DNA from 3 places in the Synechococcus sp. N32 genome. Region 1 is predicted to be linked to each of the others. Evidence: predicted binding sites of a transcription regulator. Region 1 holds the regulator's gene; each other region holds the start of a gene.
The links. Region 1 encodes NtcA, which controls nitrogen genes in cyanobacteria. Its sites were predicted from a motif close to GTANCNNNNGNTAC; they were not measured.

Region 2: the regulator NtcA is predicted to act here: its motif matches at 2,116-2,129, upstream of glnA (type I glutamate--ammonia ligase).
Region 3: the regulator NtcA is predicted to act here: its motif matches at 4,937-4,950, upstream of DXY35_RS07920 (DUF4278 domain-containing protein).

Annotation. Positions count from the first base shown of each region.
Region 1 is NZ_UCND01000011.1:513,695-521,080, reverse strand. It holds partial or broken gene DXY35_RS13185 (transglycosylase SLT domain-containing protein) at 1-414, shown strand, start outside; gene DXY35_RS13100 (hypothetical protein) at 502-1,005, opposite strand; gene DXY35_RS06305 (thioredoxin domain-containing protein) at 1,069-1,644, shown strand; gene thyX (FAD-dependent thymidylate synthase) at 1,689-2,411, shown strand; gene dcd (dCTP deaminase) at 2,422-3,015, opposite strand; gene DXY35_RS06290 (cob(I)yrinic acid a,c-diamide adenosyltransferase) at 3,015-3,614, opposite strand; gene rph (ribonuclease PH) at 3,760-4,503, shown strand; gene ntcA (global nitrogen regulator NtcA) at 4,562-5,278, shown strand; gene DXY35_RS06275 (DUF3084 domain-containing protein) at 5,306-6,457, shown strand; gene DXY35_RS06270 (resolvase) at 6,454-6,900, shown strand; gene DXY35_RS06265 (DUF3146 family protein) at 6,878-7,135, opposite strand; gene pth (aminoacyl-tRNA hydrolase) at 7,135-7,386, opposite strand, start outside.
Region 2 is NZ_UCND01000015.1:292,572-299,957, reverse strand. It holds gene DXY35_RS10150 (nucleoside deaminase) at 1-200, shown strand, start outside; gene DXY35_RS10145 (alanine--glyoxylate aminotransferase family protein) at 172-1,368, opposite strand; gene DXY35_RS10140 (allophycocyanin subunit beta) at 1,464-1,988, opposite strand; gene glnA (type I glutamate--ammonia ligase) at 2,195-3,616, shown strand; gene DXY35_RS10130 (class I SAM-dependent methyltransferase) at 3,732-4,805, shown strand; gene DXY35_RS10125 (copper-binding protein) at 4,880-5,194, shown strand; gene DXY35_RS10120 (hypothetical protein) at 5,208-5,477, opposite strand; gene DXY35_RS10115 (DUF6439 family protein) at 5,527-5,781, shown strand; gene DXY35_RS10110 (ATP-binding protein) at 5,741-6,178, opposite strand; gene DXY35_RS10105 (GUN4 domain-containing protein) at 6,232-6,951, opposite strand; gene mnmH (tRNA 2-selenouridine(34) synthase MnmH) at 6,991-7,386, shown strand, end outside.
Region 3 is NZ_UCND01000014.1:113,102-120,487, reverse strand. It holds gene DXY35_RS07950 (hypothetical protein) at 1-245, shown strand, start outside; gene DXY35_RS07945 (cAMP phosphodiesterase) at 469-768, shown strand; gene pepN (aminopeptidase N) at 943-3,546, shown strand; gene DXY35_RS07935 (transcriptional regulator) at 3,536-3,745, opposite strand; gene DXY35_RS07930 (hypothetical protein) at 3,826-4,095, opposite strand; gene DXY35_RS07925 (hypothetical protein) at 4,104-4,301, opposite strand; gene DXY35_RS12465 (hypothetical protein) at 4,395-4,631, opposite strand; gene DXY35_RS07920 (DUF4278 domain-containing protein) at 4,708-4,875, opposite strand; gene DXY35_RS07915 (hypothetical protein) at 5,134-5,526, opposite strand; gene DXY35_RS07910 (peroxiredoxin-like family protein) at 5,611-6,342, shown strand; gene DXY35_RS07905 (rhomboid family intramembrane serine protease) at 6,401-6,940, opposite strand; gene DXY35_RS07900 (NAD(P)/FAD-dependent oxidoreductase) at 6,985-7,386, shown strand, end outside.

The DNA of each region.
Region 1 (7,386 bases):
CTCTGGTGGCTCAGCCTCCGCTGGCGTAATCCGAGCTGCCATCAACGGACTCTCCTGCATCGCAGCCAATTCCCTCGCCTCTTCGAAGCTGAGATACAGACAGCGGCAGAGCAAGCAGGCGTTCAGGCCAATCTGCTGCGAGCGATCGCCAAACAGGAATCACGCTTTGCTCCTGGTGTCGTCTCCCCTGCTGGGGCTGTAGGCGTGATGCAATTGATGCCCTCCACAGCCACAGAGATGGCTGACGCACCAACCAGCACGCTGATGCTGAAGGATCCCGCCGACAACTTCGAACTGGGCGCGCGCTACCTCAACCACTTGCTGGAGCAATGGGAAAGCGACCCCTTTCGCAGCATTGCCAGCTACAACGCCGGGCCTGGTGCTGTGGCCTCTTGGGCACAACCCTCGGATCAAGACGACGATGCACTCTGGGTGGAACGCATTCCCTACCCGGAAACACGCTTCTACACCAAGAAAGTGCTGGACAATCTGCTCGGCTACCTAGGCGGCAATCAATCGTTCTGCAACGAGACTGGCGCTGGGATGGGGCAGAAGCGTGCCGGCGACGATGCCAGCGATCACGACCAAACTCATCAGAAGCAGGCAGATCCCGGCGGCGGGCAGAACACCGATGCGGATGAGATCGAGCCTGGCCAAGAGCACGGCTGAGGCCAGGATCAACACGTCGGTGAGCACATTGAGCTTCAGCAGATAGATGCCACCGGTGATCACCACCAGCAGCGTGACCACCAACGTCATCACCCGGCTCGACGCCATCAGCAACGACACCTGGCGCAACAGCAGATCGGGCATGGTGCAGAAGATGACAACCACCTGGGTCTGCAGCAGCACGAGACACCAGAACCAGGCCGCACTCACGCCATTGAGAGACGTGAAGGAGGGCTGAACAATCTGCCAATGGTTGCCGAGCACAACCGCAACGAGAAACAGCACCGTCAGCAACGGCGCCCGAACCGGAAGGCTTAGCAGTCGCAGAATTGGCATGGCGTCAAGGTAGCGGCGGCCTTTCGAAGGAGCTGCCAGAGTGATCGCTGCGGTTGACGTGCGATGACAGGCACCCCGGAGTCTTCGCCCCTGGGCACAGCGCAGCGATGGGTGCTGGTGCTGATTGCGGTAGCTCTGGCCATGGGCCTGGTTGTCCTACGCGGAGGCATTCAGAGCGAAAGTCCGATGGAGCAGCTGGCGAGACGATCCCTCGACCCACAAACAGCGTTAACCAACGGACGCCCAACGCTGATCGAGTTCTACGCCGATTGGTGCCAGGTCTGCAGAGAGATGGCACCTTCGATGCTGGCTTTGGAGAAGCAATCGCGAGATCGACTCGATGTTGTTCTGGTCAACGTCGACAACCCCCGTTGGCAAGATCTGGTTGATCGCTACGACGTCAACGGCATTCCCCAGTTGAACCTGTTCAACGCTGAGGGGGAAGCCAAGGGGCGATCCCTCGGCTTGCGCAGCGCTGAGGAACTCCAGCTGCTCACCACAGCTCTGCTTGAAAATCAGCCGTTGCCGGCCTTGCCTGGCGTCGGCAACGTCAGCCAACTGCTGACGCCCCCCTCTGCGAACAACGCGGTGGCAGGGGCCTCGAGCCCAGCCAACGCGGGACCCCGCAGCCATGGTTGACACGCCTCGCCATGATCACCACAACTCGTCACTCTGACGCTCCCATGGACCGCTTTCGGGTCGATCTGATCGCAGCTACGCCGAACCCGCAGCAATGCGTGTACGCCGCCATGCATCAGGACTACAGCGAAGGATTCGTGGCCGGAGATCGTGCCAACTGGCCCGATGAGCAGCGGGCTGGAGAGATCTGTGTGAAACGCCTGCTGTCTGGAGAGCGCGGCCACTACGGCCCTATGGAGCATGCGCAGATCGTGCTGAACGTGGGCTGGTTCCCGCACTCGGTGATGCAGCAGGCCCGCACCCACCGGGTTGGGGTGAGCTTCGATGTGCAGTCGATGCGTTACACCGGTGAACGCATCTGCCGTGCAGCGGATGGGGCCCTGGACCTGGAAGAGGTGTTCTATCTGCGGCCCATCGGCGAGTACAGCGATCGGCAGGGCAAGAAATACGCCTACACCGAAGCACTACGCCAACAGGATCTTGATCTCTGCCGTAGCGCCGCCGAGCGCTACAGGGATCTGCTCAGGGCGGGCTTCTCCGAGGAGCACGCCCGCGGCATCCTTCCCTTCGACTACCGCCAGCATTTTGTGGTGAGCTTCAGCCTGCGGGCGTTCCTGCACTTCATGGACCTGCGGGCCAAGCTCGATGCCCAGCTGGAGATCCGCCAGCTCTGTGATCTGATGTGGCCCCACATGGTGGAGTGGGCCCCTGAATTTGCAGCCTGGTACGAGAAGAGCAGGCTGCACCGGGCGCGTTTGGCCCCCTAATCAGAGAGAACTAGACCTTGGCCAGCGTCACCCGTTCCGGTTGGTGCTGGTACTTGCCTTGTCGATCGCTGTAGGTGGTCGAACATGGATCACCCTCAAAAAACAGCAGCTGACAGATGCCCTCATCGGCATAGATGCGGCAGTCAGCACCAGAACTGTTGCTGAATTCAAGGGTGAGGTGACCCTCCCAGCTCGCTTCTGCCGGGGTGGTGTTCACGATGATTCCAAGGCGGGCATAGGTGCTCTTGCCCAAACAGATCACGGTGATGTTGGGGGGAACCCTCAACTTCTCCAGGGCCACACCGAGGCCATAGGAATGGGCCGGGAGAATGAAATATCGCCCATCTTCATCCTCATGAAGGGGAGTGGGTTCGAGGTTGGCCGGGTTGAACCGCTTGGGGTTCATCACCGTGCCTGGAACATGCCGGAAGATCAGAAATTCCTGGGGAGAAAGGCGTAGGTCGTAGCCGTAGGAGGAGCAACCAAAACTCAGCACTGGCCGCAGCTTCTGCTCGGGCTCCAGGTGACGGACCAAACCGCTCTGGAATGGCTCGATCATTCCCTGCCCGGCCTGTTCAGTGATCCAGCGATCGCACTTGAGCATCAGAAACCTCGGCGCAACTCCGTGACTTGATCTGCCATCTCCACCACACCGGCGGGGATTGCAGGTCCAGTGATGATCACATCCATCGAAGCGGGCCGCTGCTCAAGGGCTGCAATCACGTCCGCCTCATCCAGGTATCCGAAGGCCACGGCAAGGCCGAGTTCATCCAACACCAGCTGGTCGAGATCTCCCTGGATCAGATGCTGACGGCAGATGGACCAAACCTCAGCCACCGCCTCCGCACCACCGGGATGCCCCGGCGAGGAGAGGCAGAGGGGCACTTCCGGCCGCAGCCAGACGAGGCCTCCGCAGAGCTGCACCCGGCCGGCCGGTCCCTGCTGCACGCCCCCTTTAAGGAACTGACTGATCAGAACACGACTGCCCAAGCCGGCAGCTCGCATGGCCTGGCTGAGAACACTGGCGAAACTGCCTCGATAAGGCGCCGTATGCACTTGCAGCTGCCCTTCGGGAGCCACCAGATGTAGGGGTGGCGGATCAGTGACGGCAGGCAAGGGCCTCAGGCCCGCCCGTTGCAAGGCCTGCTGATCCCGATCCAGGGAATTTGGGAAGGATTGGGGGTCGGCGAGGCTTGTGGTCATCACGGAAGCATCTGTCCGGGCGACCCCGGCGAGACCTTGAATGTAGCGGCGAGATCACATTCCACAAGGGGATTGACACCACCCATGGTGTTTGGACAGGGCGAGAACCAACCGCCTGCGAGGCTTGACGAACTGCACACCACCGATGAGCCAATCCCCTGAACAACGCACTGATGGCCGTCGCCCGCAGCAGTTGCGACCGTTCTCGGTGACCTGGAATCCCATGGGGTTTGCCTTGAGCTCCCTTGTGGTTCACACCGGCCGAACCGCTGTTCTCTGCAGCGTTTGCTTGGAGGACAAGGTTCCCCGCTGGCGCAAGGGAGAAGGATTGGGATGGCTCAGCGCCGAATACCGGTTGCTGCCCGGATCCACCCCACAGCGGCAATCACGGGAGCTGATGAAACTCTCGGGTCGCACCCAGGAAATTCAGCGGCTGATCGGCCGAAGCCTGCGCGCCGTGATCGACATGGAGCGCTTAGGGGAGCGCACCTTGCTGATCGACTGCGACGTGATCCAAGCGGACGCCGGCACCCGGACGGCCTCGATCACCGGGGCTTGGCTCGCCCTGGACCAAGCCTGCCGATCACTGGTGGACCAGGGAGTGCTGGAGCAATCGCCCCTGATCGATCAGGTGGCGGCTGTATCCGTGGGCTTGGTTGATGGCCAGGCCTTGCTGGATCTGGACTACAGCGAAGACAGCCGAGCCGAGGTGGACCTGAACGTTGTGCAGTCCGGCGATGGCCGTCTGCTGGAAATCCAGGGAACTGCGGAGGGTGCGCCCTTCAGTCGCAGCCAACTCAATGAGCTGCTGGATTTAGCAGAGCCGGGATTGACATCCCTAATGCAGGCTCAACGCCAGGCCTTCAACGAGCACAGCAGCGTTACGTAATAACCGCTACATGGCGGCCACCGCCGGCTCCGTAACTTCGCCACACCAGGGGGTTGTCATGACCAGTAGCCGAGGTTTCAGCCGATACGCCCCGCAGATGGTGGCTCCAGCTCCCAGCGCAGAGCCCGCCAATCGTTCTCTGCTGGAGATCATCCGGGATCTCGATGGCGCCAGCAGTGAACTGGTGGATCGCAACAAGACCATCTTTTTCCCTGGAGATCCCGCAGAACGGGTGTATCTGATCCGCCGGGGGGCCGTTCGTCTGTCCCGCGTCTACGAATCGGGAGAAGAGATCACCGTGGCCCTGCTCCGCGAGAACAGCCTCTTCGGGGTGCTGTCACTGCTGACAGGCCAACGGTCCGACCGCTTCTATCACGCTGTGGCCTTCACCCGGGTCGAAATGGTGACGGCACCAGCGACCTCCGTGAAGGCCGCCATCGAAGCAGACACCAGCGTTGGCCTGCGCTTGCTTCAGGGTCTCTCCAGCCGGATTCTGCAGACCGAGACGATGATTGAAACCCTCACCCATAGGGACATGTCATCCCGACTGGTGAGCTTCCTGCTGGTGCTTTGCAGGGACTTCGGCGTGGCAGATGAGCTGGGCATCACCATCGACCTGCGCCTGTCCCATCAAGCCATCGCTGAAGCAATTGGCTCAACACGCGTCACAATCACGCGTCTGCTGGGAGACTTGCGTCAATCCGGTCTGGTTCAGATTGACCGCAAGAAAATCACCGTTCTGGATCCGATCGCGCTGGCCAAACGCTTCAGCTAGGCCTTCCATCGCCCGACTTGTGCAGCGATGAGCGGCTGGGCACTGATTCTGGTTCTGTTGGTGCTCGGGGGCGTGCTGTCGACCCTGGGCGACCGCTTGGGCAGCCGCGTCGGCAAAGCGCGACTGAGTTTGTTCAGCATGCGCCCACGGCGCACTGCCGTTTTGATCACGGTGTTGACCGGCAGCCTGATCAGCGCACTCTCACTTGGCCTGATGCTTCTGGTGAGCCGGCAGTTGCGGGTGGGCCTGTTTGAACTGGATGCCCTGCAGGAGAAACTCCAAGACAGCCGTCAGCAGCTAAAGGCAGCCGAGCGGGAACGGGACAAGACCCAAACGGAAACCAAACGGATCGCCATTGAGCTCGAGCAATCACAGCAACGGGCCAACACCCTGCGCCTCGAACTGGCTCCTCTTCAGAAGGAGCTGGCCCAACTCGAAGCCGAACGTGAACGCCTCAGTCAGGACATCGCCTCCCGCGATGCGGACATCCAGCGCACAGAAGCCGAACTCAACAGCGTTCGCAGCCGCATCCGAGCCGGTGAGCAGGAACTCAAAGAACTGGAACGCAATCTGGTCGCCTTGCGGCGTGGATCGGTGGTGATCAGCAGCGGACAGACCTTGGCAAGAGCAACGGTTCGACTCGATGCTCCGGACCAGGCCAAACAGGCTGTCGACAGGCTGTTGCAGGAGGCCAATCTCAACGCCTACGGGAAAGTGCGACCTGGCGAAGCACCCGAACGGCAGTTGATCCGCGTTCCGCGCAGCGATGTGGAACGCCTGCAAAGCATCATCCGCAAACCAGAGACCTGGGTGATCTCGCTGCGCTCAGCCACCAATGTGCTGCGAGGTGAAACAGCGGTGTACGCCTTCCCCGAGGTGCGTCCGAACCGGCCGGTGACCCAACGCGGAGACGTGCTGGCCACCACCACACTGCAACCGGATGAACGCACTTCAGAGGGCATTCGCACACGATTGAACCTTCTCCTTGCCTCGGCCTATGCCGAAGTGCAGCGGCGGGGATCCCTGACCGAAGGCCTTCAGTTCGATGGATCAGCCCTCTCCCAACTGGCCCAGACCCTGATGGAAGGACCCAGCCAAAGCGTGGTCTTGGAGGTGATTTCCGCAGGGGTCAGCGACAGTGCCGATCCTGTCGTCGTCACCATTCAGGCCTCCCCATGAAACGGGTGGCCGTCCTCGATCCAGGCCGCTGCAAATGTGGTCTTGTGCTGGCCGATCTTCAGCTCGGCCTCGTGCGCGAAGGGCATGTGCTGGCCCCGGAGGCCGTCGAACCCTGGCTGGAGCACTGGAATCAAGACCAAGCTCTCGACCGCATCCTGATCGGCGATGGCACGGGAAGCCGAGCCTGGATCCAGCGACTGGAACGGCTGGGCCATCTCACTGTGGTTCCGGAGCAGGGAACAACCCTGAGGGCGAGACAGCGTTACTGGGCGCTGTGGCCAGCTCGAGGTTGGCGACGGATGCTGCCAGCAGGACTGCGCATTCCACCGGTGGATCTGGATGCTGTTGCAGCTTTGGTGATGCTTGAGGAGCACCTGCAATGCCGCCTGAAATGGCCTGAGCCTGATCCCACGTTCTCGCTCAGAACCTGGCCCGGACCATGAAGGTGTAATCACCCCCTGGTTCCAGCCTGTAATCAGAACGCACCAGAAACCGCCGCAGGGCATCCTCGATCAGGGCACGTCCCAGGGATGGCTCAACCACAAGTTCACCGCGATCAAAGGCCCAGGAAAACTGCCACTCAAACCCTCCAGCAGAAACTTCGCCCTCCACGCACTTGGCTTGAAAACACTGGCGGAGCACCCGCAAATGGGCCGTTGTCGCCGGAAGTGCCGGCATCAGTCGACCGACTCCAGGTCATAGCGGAACCCGTTGATCCAGGTTCCAGCGCGCTCAAAGCTCTGGCGCTGAAGACGTTGAATCCCATCCAGAACAGCATCGAGAACAGCGCCGACACAGGGTTGCTCCGCCTTGCTGAACGGACCAAGAACATGGGACACCGTTCGGGCGCGGCGTTCGGCAGGGTTCTCAGCCGGCGCACCAATGCCGATCCGCAGCCTAGGGAACCCCTGGGTACCGAGATGCTGGAT
Region 2 (7,386 bases), on a different contig from region 1:
GGGCCTTGGTGCAGGCCCGCATGGGAACCGTAATTTTTGCGGCGTCAGATCCAAAGCGCGGTGGCCTGGGGGGAAGCCTTGACCTCTCCACCCATGCCAGTGCCCATCACCACATGAACGTGATTCAGGGCGTGCGCGAAACCGAGGCGAGGGAGCAGCTGGAACGCTGGTTCAGGCGGCGGCGGCGACGGAACCGCTGAAGCGAGGCAGCTCTGACTCAAACAGGTTGAGCAGACGATTCACGTTTTCAGGGGTGGAGTTGTAGCCCATCAGGCCGATGCGCCAGATTTTGCCGGCCAGGCTGCCGAGTCCACCACCAACTTCAATGCCGTGATTGTTGAGCAGGTGCTGACTGAAGGCCTTGCCATCTACACCTTCAGGGATGCGAACTGTGGTGAGGGTGGGCAGTCGGCGCTCGGCCGGCACATGCATCGAAAGGCCGAGACTTTCCAGCCCGTTCCAGAGCATCTCCGCATTGCTGCGATGGCGTGCCCAGGCCTGGTCGAGACCTTCTTCAGCCAGGAGCCGCAGGGCCTCACGCATGCCGAAATTCATGTTGACCGGCGCGGTGTGGTGATAGACGCGGTCGCTGCCCCAGTACTGGTTCAGCAAGGAGACGTCCAGATACCAGTTGGGCACCTTGCCCTGACGGGCTGTCATCTTGGCCTCGGCACGGGGACCCATGGTGAAGGGTCCGAGACCGGGAGGGCAGCTCAGGCCCTTCTGGCTGCAGCTGTAGGCAAGATCGACTTTCCACTCATCGATGTAGAGCGGAACGCCCCCCAGAGAGGTGACGGTGTCGAGCAGCAGAAGGCAATCATGCTTCCGGCAGAGGTCGCCGATGCCCTCCATGGGTTGGCAGACACCCGTTGAGGTTTCGGCATGAACCATCGCCAGAATGGCGGGCTTGTGCTCAATAAGTGCAGCTTCCAGCTCATCGAGCGAAAACCACTCACCCCAAGGCTTTTCAATGGTTTTCACCTCAGCGCGATAGCGGCCGGCCATGTCAGCCAGTCGCAGGCCGAAGTATCCCTTCACCGCCACCAAAACGGTGTCTCCAGGCTCGACGGTGTTGGCGATGGTTGCCTCCATGGCAGCACTGCCGGTGCCGCTCATGGGAAGCGTGAGGCGGTTGTCGGTCTGCCAGGCGTAACGCAGCAGTTCCTGCACTTCGCCCATCAGATCCACATAGAGAGGATCAAGGTGACCAATCGGGTTTCGCGACAGTGCCTTCAGAACTGTTGGATGGGCGTTGGAGGGGCCTGGTCCAAGCAGGAGGCGGTCGGGTGTGCCGATCGGTGCAAAGGCTTTGCGGTGACGATCGTCAACAGAGAGGAGTGAGTTCGTCGTCGCCAAAGCCCTGTTCATTGGTTCGAGTGTTGAGCCTACGCAGTCACGCCCCTTTGAAAGGGTGAGGGAGGCTTGATTGCAATCTGTTCAGATCTTGCGTTGAGCGTGCTGGATCAGCGCTGGCGCACATTGGTTTCACCCAGGCCCTTGGCCAGGTGATCAAACGGCTGAAGAACAGCGGCGAGCTGATTGGATGCAGCACCGTTGGCCAGAAGCATCTCGGAAACAACCTCTCCCAGCAGAACGATGCTGCGGACCGTTGGGCCGGTGGGAACGCCGAGACTCTTATAGGTGTCGTCGAGTCCGTTCAGCACACGCTCATTGAGGATCGTGGAGTCACCTGCCACCAGGGCGTAGCTGGCGTAACGCAGGAAATAGTCCATATCCCGTAGGCAGGCGGCGAGCCGACGGGTGGTGTAGGCGTTGCCGCCAGGCAGCAACAGGTCGGGCTCATCCCGGAACAGGCGCTGGCTGGCCTCACGCACAATCTCGGCCGAGGATCCATTGATCAGCTCTACGGCCTGAATCCGCAGCGCGGATTCATCCAGATACGCATTGATGCTGTCGATCGCCGGACGGTCGAAATAGCGACCCAGTTGGTCGTAACGACCGATCAGACCGCTGATTGCATCGCGCATGTCCCTGAATCTCCAGAGGATTCCCAGCGGAAGCTAACACCGTTGAGGCGGGCAGATCCTTTGGCATGCCTGCATTTCAGCCAAGTTGACAGAAACGGTTACGCAGTCGCCTTCCAGCAGCTGAAACGTACCTCTTGATACAAAATGGTGACTTGTGGCTGTATACGGTCACATCACTGCACAATTCAGTCGAGCAGTCCCTTCTTATGTCGAAATCCCCCCAGGACGTCCTGCGCCAGATCAAGGACGAAGGCATCGAACTGATCGACCTCAAATTCACCGATCTGCACGGCAAGTGGCAGCACCTGACGGTGTGCACCGATCTGCTGGAGGAAGAATCCTTCACGGAGGGCCTGGCTTTTGACGGCTCATCCATCCGCGGCTGGAAAGGCATCCAGGCCTCCGACATGGCCATGGTGCCGGACGCCAACACGGCCTGGGTGGACCCCTTCTACCGGCACAAAACCCTGAGCATGATTTGCTCGATTCAGGAGCCACGCACCGGCCAGCCCTACGAGCGCTGCCCCCGTGCCCTGGCCCAGCGGGCACTGAATCATCTGGCCAGCACCGGTCTGGCCGACATGGCCTTCTTTGGTCCTGAGCCGGAGTTCTTCCTCTTCGACGACGTCCGCTACAACTCGGCTGAAGGGGGTTCTTTCTACAGCGTCGACACGATCGAAGCGGGCTGGAACACCGGACGGATCGAAGAAGGCGGCAACCTCGCCTACAAGATCCAGGAGAAGGAGGGCTACTTCCCTGTCGCTCCCAACGACACCGCCCAGGACATCCGCTCCGAGATGCTCCTGCTGATGGGTCAGCTGGGCATTCCCACCGAGAAGCACCACCACGAGGTGGCAGGCGCTGGTCAGCACGAACTCGGCATGAAATTTGCTGAGCTGATCCAGGCCGCCGACAACGTGATGACGTACAAGTACGTCGTGCGCAACGTGGCCAAGAAGTACGGCAAGACGGCCACCTTCATGCCCAAGCCGGTCTTCAACGACAACGGCTCCGGCATGCACGTGCACCAGAGCCTCTGGAAAGGCGGTCAGCCCCTGTTCTTCGGCGAAGGCACCTACGCCAATCTCTCGCAGACGGCACGCTGGTACATCGGCGGCATCCTCAAGCACGCCCCCGCCTTCCTGGCCTTCACCAACCCCACCACCAACAGCTACAAGCGTCTGGTGCCCGGTTTCGAAGCCCCGGTGAACCTCGTCTACTCCGAGGGCAACCGCTCTGCCGCCGTGCGGATCCCGCTCACCGGCCCGAGCCCGAAGGCCAAGCGCCTCGAGTTCCGTTCCGGCGATGCCCTCGCCAACCCCTATCTGGCCTTCAGCGCCATGCTGATGGCTGGTCTGGACGGCATCAAGAACCAGATCGATCCCGGCGATGGTGAAGATCGCGACCTTTTCGAACTGGCAGCTGAGGAGCTGTCCAAGATCGCTACGGTCCCCGCATCCCTCAACGGTGCACTGGAAGCGTTGAATGCCGATCGCGGCTTCCTCACCGCTGGCGGTGTGTTCAGCGACGACTTCATCGACAACTGGATCGACCTGAAGTACGAGGAGGTGCAGCAGCTGCGCCAGCGGCCTCACCCCCATGAATTCACCATGTACTACGACGCTTGATCAGCGCCCGTGCATCCCACGACCCGCCTCCAAGAAGGCGGGTTTTTTTTGTGGACTGCTAGCCACGCGATTGTGCGCCTCATTCGTTGGAATGGGGTCGTTGTCTGAATCCGCGATGGCGTCAACGCCCCTGAGCAAGCTTGCGTACCAAACGCTTCAGCAAGGCAAAAGCATCGCGGGCCTGGCCCACAAGGAGCTGAGCACCAAGCTGATGGAGCTGTTGGCGCCAGATGCGGTGCCGAAAACCGAGCCCGTGTCCGCCGAAGTTCTTGGAGAGCTGCAGCTGGATATGAAGAAACTCCAGGAACAGGACTGGCAGGACGCCGAACAGGGGATCTACCCCGAGCAGTTGTTGTTTGATGCACCCTGGCTCGACTGGGTCAGCCGCTACCCGCAGGTTTGGATGGATCTTCCCTCCACCTGGGATCGACGCCGCGAGCGCAATGTGCGGGATCTCCCCAAGGAAACCGAAAAAGCGCTCTACCCCGAGTACTACCTCCAGAATTTTCACCATCAAACCGACGGCTACCTGAGTGACCATTCGGCTGGTCTTTACGACCTGCAGGTGGAAATCCTCTTCAATGGCACCGCCGATGCCATGCGACGCAGGGTTTTGGCTCCGCTGAAACGTGGCTTGAAGCACTTCGCAGACCGTGCTCCGGGTTCCCTCAAGATTCTTGATGTGGCTACCGGCACCGGCCGGACCCTGCAGCAGATCCGCGCCGCCGTTCCCCACGCGCAACTGATCGGAACCGATCTCTCCGAGTCGTACCTGCGTCAAGCCAACCGCTGGCTGAATGACGGCGATGCATCGCTGGTTCAGCTGATCCGTGCCAACGGGGAATCACTGCCCTTGGCTGATGAATCGGTTCAGGCAGTCACCAGTGTGTTCCTGCTGCACGAACTTCCGGCGGATGCCCGCCAGAACGTGCTCAACGAGGCCTGGCGGGTGCTTGAACCCGGTGGTGTGTTCGTGCTCGCCGACTCTGTGCAGATGGCCGATTCAGCCAAGTTCGCCTCCGTGATGGAGAACTTCAGGCGCGTCTTCCATGAGCCTTACTACCGCGACTACATCGGCGACGACATCGACGCCCGCCTCTCAGCTGCAGGGTTCGAAGGCATCACCGCGGAAACCCACTTCATGACGCGGGTCTGGTCGGCACGCAAACCCATCCCAGAGGCCAGCTGAGGGGATTCCCTGACAGCCTCCCTTGCACGAACGGCTGCGAGCCATAGGGTGTGCTGAATCCCGAAGGGAATGTCATGACCAATCCCTTCCGGCTGCGTTGGCTTCAGGGCTGGACATTCCAGGTGGTGCTGATGGAAGGCCATGTGCAGGTCGAAGCCCATGGCTTCGGTATCTGCCTGCGCACGGCCGTGATGCCTGGGGAAAGTCCTCAGTCTGCAGCCGATCGTTTGGTGTTGTCTGAAGATCGTCGCAGGCGAGCCCTGCACAATGCCTGGCTTCGCGGTCAGGACATGGCACTGCACGCGGGGGTTACACCCACGAAGGAATCAGCACCGGCCTCGAATTCGCTGGTGGTGGTTGGCCAGGCCCATTGCCAACGGGTGGCCTGATCTTCTTATGCGTTCAAAGCTGCGCCAGCAGCCAGGCCAAGGCAAAGCCTGCTCCACCGAAGCGTAGGGATCTCCAGAAGCGCTCCCCAGACACTGGGGAGAGGGCCCAGCCCACAGGCCGTTGCGTGATCAGATTCGCAGCAAGTTTGCGGCGCTGCAGCCATCGCCGCGCCGCAACACCCGACCGGGCATGGGCCTGACATTGCCCTTGCAACACCAGCCGTGAGGCATGGTGCAACCAACGCAGTTCACGAACGCGTCGTTGGCCTTTGCGCTGTTCCACGCCATTGCGCCCACATCAACCGAAACTAGATCGATCTGCTGATTCAGGGATGACTTCACCTGACGCCCCATGGCCCGACTCCGCTACAGCCAAGGCGGAAGAACTGCACCAGTTGCTCCGCATCGGCGATCGCGACTGGCATCAGCTGAAGAGCAACCGACAGCGGCGTGGAGCTGAGTTACTAGCAGCAGCGATGGTGCAACTGCTCCGCCAAGGGGACAGCACCGACGTGGAGAACCTGACCCAACAGGCACTGGGGTGGTTCAAAGGAGAGCTGAAGGATCCGGGCTGTCCGCGTCATTGACGGGCCGACGGCAGGCCAGCTGCAGGCGATTCCCCCGACGGCTCCAGCGCACATCATCAAAACATTGATGGATCAGGAACAACCCACGCCCGCTAGGAGCATCGAGAGCCGGCGGCAGGGTGGCTGTGCGGGACTGTTGTGGGAGGCCGCAACCCTCATCCTGAACCTGCCAGACCATCCAGTTGGGCGTGAGGATGCGGCGAACACGGAGCTTCTTGGCGGGGTTCTCGGCATTGCCATGGCGAACGGCATTGACCAGGGCTTCATGCAACCCCAGCTCAATCCGCTGACTGGTGAGAACACAACCGACGGGCTCTGTCAGCAGCTCCAGCAGAGGAGCCAGCTGCAGGGTCGACGGCAAGGTGAACTCAGCCCAGCGAAACCTCTTGGACGGCACAGTGGGGCCCGTTGACGTCGGTGTTTCGAACTTACCGTTAATGGGAAGCCCCGTCAGGATCTGCGGGCCACAAGTGCCGGATGCTTCAAGAGGGAATCCATCAGGCGAACGCCACGGAGCTGGTTGATCAACGGCATGTGCCCCTCTGGAGCCTCGATCGACCAGGTAAAGGCACCGGGATAACGTGTCCAGACGCCATCACATTTCCAGCCAATCCGGGGCCAAAGGCGTTCGTAACGCCCATCGAGGGCTGACAGCAACTGGGACTGGGCTGTGAAGCCGAAGCGACCTTGGGAATAGACCGTCCAGAGGCGATCAAGACTGACTAGATCAACGCCTGACATCGGCGCAACTTCTGTGAAGTAGACGTAGCCCCGCTTCACGGCGGCATCACCGGCCAATTCACGCAGGCACTGGCTGGTGACGCGATCCGCCTCTTCAAAGTTCTGATCCAGCAGCTCCTGCTGGAGCGGCCCGTAATCCAGGCCAACTCCGGAATCAGTGGTGAACCAACCTCGATCGGACGACGGAATGAGAGCGGTGATTGCATCGGGCTGGTGGCGCTGCAACACCTGCAAGATCCAACCTGCAGCCCAGTCATCACCGGCGGGGTCAAAGCCAGACAGAAGGTCTGGGCCCACCGCAGCCAACTCCTCGGCGCGGGTTTCGATCTGCTTGATCAGCGGACGACGCTGGCGAGGTGTTCCCTTCGCGAAACGATCCAGCAGCTGATCGATGCTGAGTTTGGTGGCGGGTGTGGAACCGGAGAGCATGAGTGGCAACCGGCCCCAACTGGCTCGGTGTTGGCCACTATGTCAGGCATGGGCGAAACAAGTTCAATCGAGATCCAGCAGCTTCGTGAGCTGAAAGGTCCACTGGTGGACGTTCGCAGCCCCAGCGAATTTGAAAAGGGGCACTGGCCCGGCGCCATCAACGTGCCGCTGTTCAACGATGAGGAACGTGCCGCAGTGGGCACCGCTTACAAGCAGCAGGGACGCACACCAGCGATTCACCTGGGGCTTGAACTCACCGGCCCCAAGCTCAGCAGCCTGGCCCGCCAATTGGACAACCTGCGTCAGCAGGGGGAACCACGGATCTACTGCTGGCGGGGCGGAATGCGCTCGGCCAGTGTGGCCTGGCTGGCCCAGCAGATCGATCTCAAGCCAAGGCTCCTTCAGGGGGGCTACAAGAGCTATCGGCGCTGGGCA
Region 3 (7,386 bases), on a different contig from region 1:
AGAGAAGCCGCGGTTATTTGACGGGAGACCCGGTGCGCACCCGGCTGCGTCAGGTGGATGAGCACGAAACCATCCTCGAATCCCACTACCAGCAGTGGGACATCCTTGAGCACATTCGCCTTGTCGATCAGGATCGCTACCGCTACCGCGCCATCTACAGCTGGGAGAACGGTGATCTCTCGATCGTTGAGCACCACCATGAGATTCGAATGTCCGATCCCCTGCCACTGATCGAGGACGACTAAACGGCGCCGTTGTGCTGATGGCCCAGTTCAACAACCGCGCCTGAGCTTCGGCCAGCTTTGGCATGGGCGGTAAGTTGCGAAAAATTTGACGCTGCCGGGACCCAAGGTGATTCGTCGTTCATTTGCTGCCGCAGCTCTCGTGCTGGCTGCCCCCTTGCTGTCACCGGCAACGGCTCTGGCTCAAGCTCAGGCCTCCAAGGACAAGCCCACTCCTGCCACGGCCATGGAGGTCAACACCTATGGCGTGATGTCGATTGCCACCTTCTGTGAGGCGAGGGCGCAGAAGATCGAGTTCAACAAGTCTTTGGCCGTGGCTCTTGCTGGTCAGTTGCATGTCATTTATGGCAAGCACGGTGGTTTGCTTCCCGGCACCAAAGACCCTTTGCCTGAGAAGCAATTTCTCAACAATGCAGGATTCATGATCGTTGGTGGTGCGCTGAAGTTCTGCCCTAAATCAGTTCCCGCTGCAGAAAAAGCACGCTTTGAAAAGGCTGCTGCTTCGTTGAAGCCTTCGAAAAAATAAGATCTTCCCAGGCCCTAACGATTGAAAACGTCTGGCCTGTTGAGGTCAGGAGTTTTCTTGTGTCTGTTCCTCTGCTCTGATGCCGTTGCTTGCTTGATGGTCGGCAGCTTGGCTGAAACGTCCCGGTTTTGAGCGTCGTCCGTCAGGATCGTTCGGTCCTCGCGTGGTTCAGCCATGACTGCAGCTGCTTCGATTCGTCTGGCGGACTACACGCCGTGGGCCTTTGAACTCCCTTCCATCGCCCTGGACGTGAACATCCAGGACGACCATGTCCTCGTTGCCTCCAGGCTCAGCCTTGAACCGCTTCGGCCTGGAGAGCCCTTGGTGCTGTGCGGCGTTGATCTGGCGATCGAATCCCTGGTGATCGACCAGTCGCCTTTATCGTCCGAGGAGTACAGCTTTGCCGACGGACGTCTCACCATCCCCAACGTTCCGGGCCAGCCGTTTGTGCTGGAAACCCGTTGCTGTCTGGATCCCTACTCCAACAGTTCGCTCGAAGGCCTGTACGCCAGTGGTGGTCTGCTGAGCACCCAGTGCGAGGCCGAGGGATTCCGGCGCATCAGCCTGCACCCTGATCGTCCGGATGTGCTGAGCCGCTGGCAGGTGCGGATTGAGGCCAGCCGCAGCAGCTGCCCTGTGCTGTTGAGCAATGGCAATGCGGTTCAGGAGGAATCCGTCGGCGCTGATCGTCATGCGGTCACGTGGGATGACCCCTTCCCCAAGCCCTCCTATCTGTTCGCCCTGGTGGCCGGAGACCTTAGGGAGATTCGTGATCACTACACAACGGCGTCGGGCCGCCAGGTCACCCTGCGCTTGCATGTGGAGGAGGGGGATGAACCCTTCACGGCCCATGCCATGGCTTCGTTGAAACGATCCATGCAATGGGATGAATCGGTTTACAACCTTGAATACGACCTGGATGAATACAACATCGTCGCCGTCCGACACTTCAACATGGGCGCGATGGAAAACAAGAGTCTGAATATTTTCAACTCAAAGCTTGTTCTGGCGGATGCGGAAACAGCCACCGATGCAGAACTTGAACGCATCGAAAGTGTGATTGCCCATGAATACTTTCACAACTGGAGCGGAAACCGCATCACCTGCCGGGATTGGTTCCAGCTGTCGCTCAAAGAAGGCCTGACGGTGTTCCGTGATCAGTGCTTCACCGCAGATTTGCATTCGGAGGCGGTGAAGCGCATTGAGGATGTGGCGATGTTGCGCAACACCCAATTCCGTGAGGATGCTGGCCCGACGGCCCACCCAGTGAAGCCAGCGGAATACCAGGCGATCGATAACTTCTACACAACAACCATCTATGAAAAAGGTGCGGAATTGATCCGCATGCTGCGCACCCTGCTGGGACCCGAGCGGTTCATGAAGGGAATGGAGGTTTACGTGCAACGCTTTGACGGCACGGCCGCCACGACGGAAGACTTCGTTCAGGCGATCGCCGATGGTGCCACCAGCCAGGGCGAGCCGCTGGGCTTTGATCTGGACCGTTTCAAGCGCTGGTACCACCAGGCAGGAACACCGGAACTCAGCATTGATCGGCAGTGGAACCCCGAATCGGGTGAGCTCACGGTCGACTTGCACCAGGCGACGCCTCCGACGCCGGGGCAGGCGGACAAACAGCCCCTGGTGCTGCCGGTTGCCATGGCCCTGGTGGGTGAGCAAGGCCGTGTTGGTGAGGAGCAGCTTCTGGTGATGGAGGCTGAGCGCGCCAGCATCACCCTGCAGGGCCAGCCTGGCGACACCCCCCCTGCCCTTTCGGTGCTGCGCCGCTTCTCGGCGCCGGTGCACGTGCGTCTCGAGCAGCCGCTGGAGGAGTGCCTGCAACTGTTGGCTTCTGATGATGACCCGTTCTGCCGCTGGGATGCGGCCCAGCGCCTGGCACGCCAGGTGCTGTTGGCGCGGGCTGAAAACGAGCCGAAGCCTGCCGTGGAAGCGGCGCTGATTCAGGCCCTTGATCAGCGGATCTGTGCCTACGACGGTGGTGATGGCATGGATCTGGCGGCGCTGCTGGCGCTGCCGGGCATGGCGGAACTGGAGGCGTTGCAATCCCCGGTGGATCCGCTGGCGCTGGATCAAGCCTTCCGGGCGTGGACCCAGGAGATGGGCGTTCAACTGCAGTCGTCCCTGCGTCGACTGCTGGAGCTGGCCCGGGCTGACTGGACCCTGGCTTGGCCGGCGGGTCAGGGCGGCCGGGCCCTGACAGCCTTGGCCTGGCGCTGGCTTGTCGCGGCTGGTGATGCCACGGTTCAAGCGGAGGCATTGGCTGCTGTTTCCGGCCCCACGATGACCCTGGCACGGGGAGCCCTGCGGGCCTTGCTGCCGCAGGAAAGTGCTGAGCGTGAGCAGGCGATGGCGCTGTTCTACGACCGTTGGCAAGACAAGCCCGTGATCCTGGACGCCTGGTTTGCGATGGAGGCATCAGCCCCCAGGTCCAACGCGTTGGAGCGCGTTCAACAGCTGCTGGAGCACCCGCGCTTCGATCCCTTGGCGCCCAATTCCCTTCGCGCTGTTCTCGGTGGATTCACCGCCAATGTTCAGGCGTTTCACGCCATCGATGGCAGTGGTTACCGGTTCATGGCGGAGCAGATCGCAGCGGTCGACTCCCGCAATCCGATCACCGCATCACGGATGGCCAAGGTGTTCAGTCGCTGCGGCAGTTACGGCTCCGAGCGCCAGAAGGTCATGCGTCAGGCCATCGACCAGCTGGCCGCCAAACCTTTGTCGGCGAACACCGCTGAGGTGGTGCAGTTGCTCACGACGTGACCACCACCAGCACGATCACCGCGATCAGCAGGATCACCAGCCAGCGTTTTGCGTTGCTGCGCCGCCTGCTGTGCGGTGTGGACCGTGCAGCTCGGCTACCGGCCGCAAGGCCGCAGTTCTGACAGACCAGCCGCCCGGCCATGGATCGGTCGGCACGAAACCGGCGGCTTCCGCAGTTCTGGCAGACGGTAACGGCCAAGGTCTCTCGATCAGCGCTTCACTAGCTTGCCTGGCGTAAGCCAGTGAGCCAGTGAGCCAGTGAGCCAGCCAGTCAGTTAGTCAGTCCCGTTGCCAGCCATCGCAGCCGGCTTTGGCGCGTTGGCGCTTGGTGCGCCGGTAGCTCTCGTTCTGTTCGGCCAGAGCATCACTCGCCGCAGCGACAGCCGTGCTGTCCTTGCCTTCCGCAATGATCAAACGGTTGATGGCCATGGCGTTGCCCAGGCGATTCAGCACCTGGTCGATCAAGCGACACTGATCAAATTCAGCGCGCCCCGCAGCCGGGATCCCCAACAGGATCAGGCACCAACACGCAGCACGCCAGCCTTTCATCGATCAGCTCAGGGGCTGTAGGTGATGGTGCACTGATAGCGGCTGCTGGCTCCCACATCAATGCTCTTGCAGGTGGTGTTGGTGATCGTTGCCCCTTTCGGGATCACCCGCATCGCCTCAGCGGTGGCGAACTGCTCGGACGGCCCTTGGGCTGTGGCCCGCTTGCCACCGGCAAGAGCCATGGATCCCAGAAGGAGGCTGGCCATCAACAGCGTTGCGTTTCGCATCGTTAGGGCCGGAAGGGGGGGCTTCTCCTTTCGGTTTACACAGAACGCTTCCAGGTGACAGCCGTCCTGAGTTCAACAGCCACCCCGGCACCAGCGTTGGCGTTGCGGCCTTGGTGCAGCGTTGGCTTCGCTGGCTGGAGTCGGACCAGGGATTGGAGGTGGCGGCAACAACGCTGCGGGCTGAACGGGAAGACGTCGCGACCCCCATGCGGCATCGAAGGGAACCACCACGAGGGGGATCGGTTCCGCACTCTTCGCAGGCCAGGCCAAAGCACAGGACGCGATCAGGACTGTGATCAGAACTCTCATCGCGCCATTTTTGCCGATCCTGCGGCGTCATGCCGTCATGTCGGTTGCATTCTCAGTGCCCAAGTCCAATGCCTTCTCAGACTTTGGAGTAGGAAACGCCGCGGTAGGTGAGAGCAACGCTATTGCGAACGGATTTGATCTGTTCAGCCCGATAGCTTTTGCCCATGTATTTCAGTTGGATTGTTGGCCGCGTCGATACTGCTTCTGTTTTTGCATATTTGTTGCCCAAGAAAGTGAGTTCCATGGAGTGAATAGGGATGAGTAAAAACTTGTTGAGTTCTACGTTCTCACCCGAATGCAGCAAGGTTCCGCTTGATACCTTGCTCTTTAGTCATTGTTAAGACTGCTTCAGCTTGATACAAGTTCTGCTCTTAACCCTGTCCTGGTAGGAGAAAGGGATTGATTCGACTTGTGGGATTTTGTGTTTGTTGATGTGAAGCCGTTGAAATATTTGTTGGTTTTGTGTGCGCTGTTGAACTTGTCTTGATTGATTCTCTCAGGCTTAAGGCTTGGAGCGCTCCTCTGTTTGCGCTTTGCTGCAGCGTTGGCATGCAGAAATCCTGTCTTTGTGGTGTTCCGGCAGCGTCAGCCGGAATGGGTCCACGTCAAATTCGTAGCCACAGGAGCAGCGGGCATGGAATTTCAGTTTTTTCGCTTTTTTGAGTCGCTTTAAAAGGGTGACGTTGCCAAAAACTTGATCGGGCTTGAATCGCTCCAGCTTGGTGCGTTCCTCCGGTGCATGCTTGACCCGGGCCTTGTGCAGGGCGTTGCGCACGGAGTTTTCGCTGCCTTTGCCCAGGATCTTTGGGATCTGCAGGATCGATCGCCCCTCCTGCAGATACAGACGCTTGATCTCCTCGATCTCAGCACTTGTGAAGCCAGATTTCTTGCCCACCTGCTCCCTGCCTTTGATTTGAGTCTCTCAGGCGGTGCGCAAGCGCCATCCACGTTCTCGGAGGCGAAATGTCAGCCTGTCGGGATGATCCAACTCGACCCACTGCTGCTACGGCTGGCCGGAGTTGCCGGCATGGAGAGCGGCTGCAAGCGCCTTGTTGTTGTGCAGGGCCAGCTGGGGGATTTCGACTCGATCGAATACGCCCAGGCGCTGGTGCCAAGGCTGCCCCAGTTGGCGGCGCTTGGGGTCAAGGTTCAGCTGTTCGGCATTGGCAACGCCGCCAGTGCCGAACGCTTCGCGGCCTTCACAGGGTTTCCCCTGCAGCAGCTGATCGCCGATCCATCACCCCAGCTGCATCAGGCCCTGGGGTTGGAGGCCGGCCTCAAGCTCCCCGGTGGGCCCTGGCCTGGTTTTCTGCTGATGTGCGCCGGCGTGGGTTCGCCGGGCACCCTGCGCGAGGTGCTGCGCGGCTACACCGGAGATCGCTCGGCGGCCCAGATCTTCGACGACGAAGAGTGGGTTGAAGCCTTTCCTCTGCCGCGCTTCCGGGGGGCTCTGTTCCGCCAGGCCGGTGGTGCTGGGTTCCAGCGACCGTTTGAGCTCGCCACCAAGCGTTTGCGCAACATGAATGAAGTGCTCCGCAACTGGCGCACCTACGTGCCCTGTGACGACTACATCACCCAGCGCGGCGCGACCGTGTTGCTCGACGCCGATGACAGCGTGATCTATTGCCACCGCGATCAAAGCCTGCTCGGCTACTCCGCCACCATGGAACGCCCCTTAGCGTTTCTCGATGAGGTTCTGGCCGAGGGCTGAGTTCAACTGGAGGTGTTCAATCAGCTGTCTTCAACTGGCTGTCTTCAATTGGCTGTCTTCACCTGGCAGTGGGCTCGCGATACACCGCAAGAGCCGCCACAAGGCCGCCGATGAATCCTGTGCTGTGGCCGATCCAGCTGACGCCAGCGGGTGAGACACCGGGGATCAAGGCGATCAGGGCTGAGCCGTAAAGCCAGAACGCCACGAGGCCCAGAGCGATGGAGAGGATGCGGCGTTCCAGCCAGCCGATCAGCAGCAGGTATCCCAGCAGTCCGTACACCACGCCTGAGAGTCCATGGCTGCGGGCGGGCCAGAACAGGGCCACCGGAATGTTGATCAGCAGCACCGACAGCCAGACGCTCAGGTAATCGCGCATCCCCCGGCTGAGCACAAGCCAGCTCAGGGGTAGAAACGCCAGGCTGTTGGAGATCAGATGCCCGAAGCCGGCATGGCTGAATGGCGCTGTGATCACCCCCCACCACGGTTGATCTGGCCCCATCGGCAGGTTCCACTGCCCCGCAAACAGCAGTTGGTCGATCAGCTCCTGCCCCCAGGCCAAGGCCAGGATCAGCAGGGGAAGCAGCAGTCGAGTGCGCATCGTCTTGCGCCAATGACCACAATGATGACGCGGATGCTGAGCGGATGATCAGAAGCGACGTCGACGTTCTGGTGATCGGCAGCGGCATCGGCGGACTCTGTGCCGCAGGTTTGTGTGCCCGCGCCGGCCGTGAGGTGCTGGTGCTGGAAGCCCATCACCAACCCGGTGGAGCCGCCCATGGCTTTCAACGCCAGGGGTATCACTTCGAATCCGGTCCATCCCTCTGGAGTGGCCTGGGGCCTTGGCCAAGCAGCAATCCCCTGGCCCAGGTGTTGCGCGCGCTGGGGCAGACCGTGGAGGTGATTCCGTATCGCAGCTGGGATGTGCTGTTGCCGGAAGGGGATCTGCGCATCGCCGTTGGGCACGACGACTTTGAGGCCGTGGTGCGCAGCCTGCGCGGCCCCGAAGTGGCCGCCGAATGGCGGCGTTTTGTGGAGGCGCTTCAG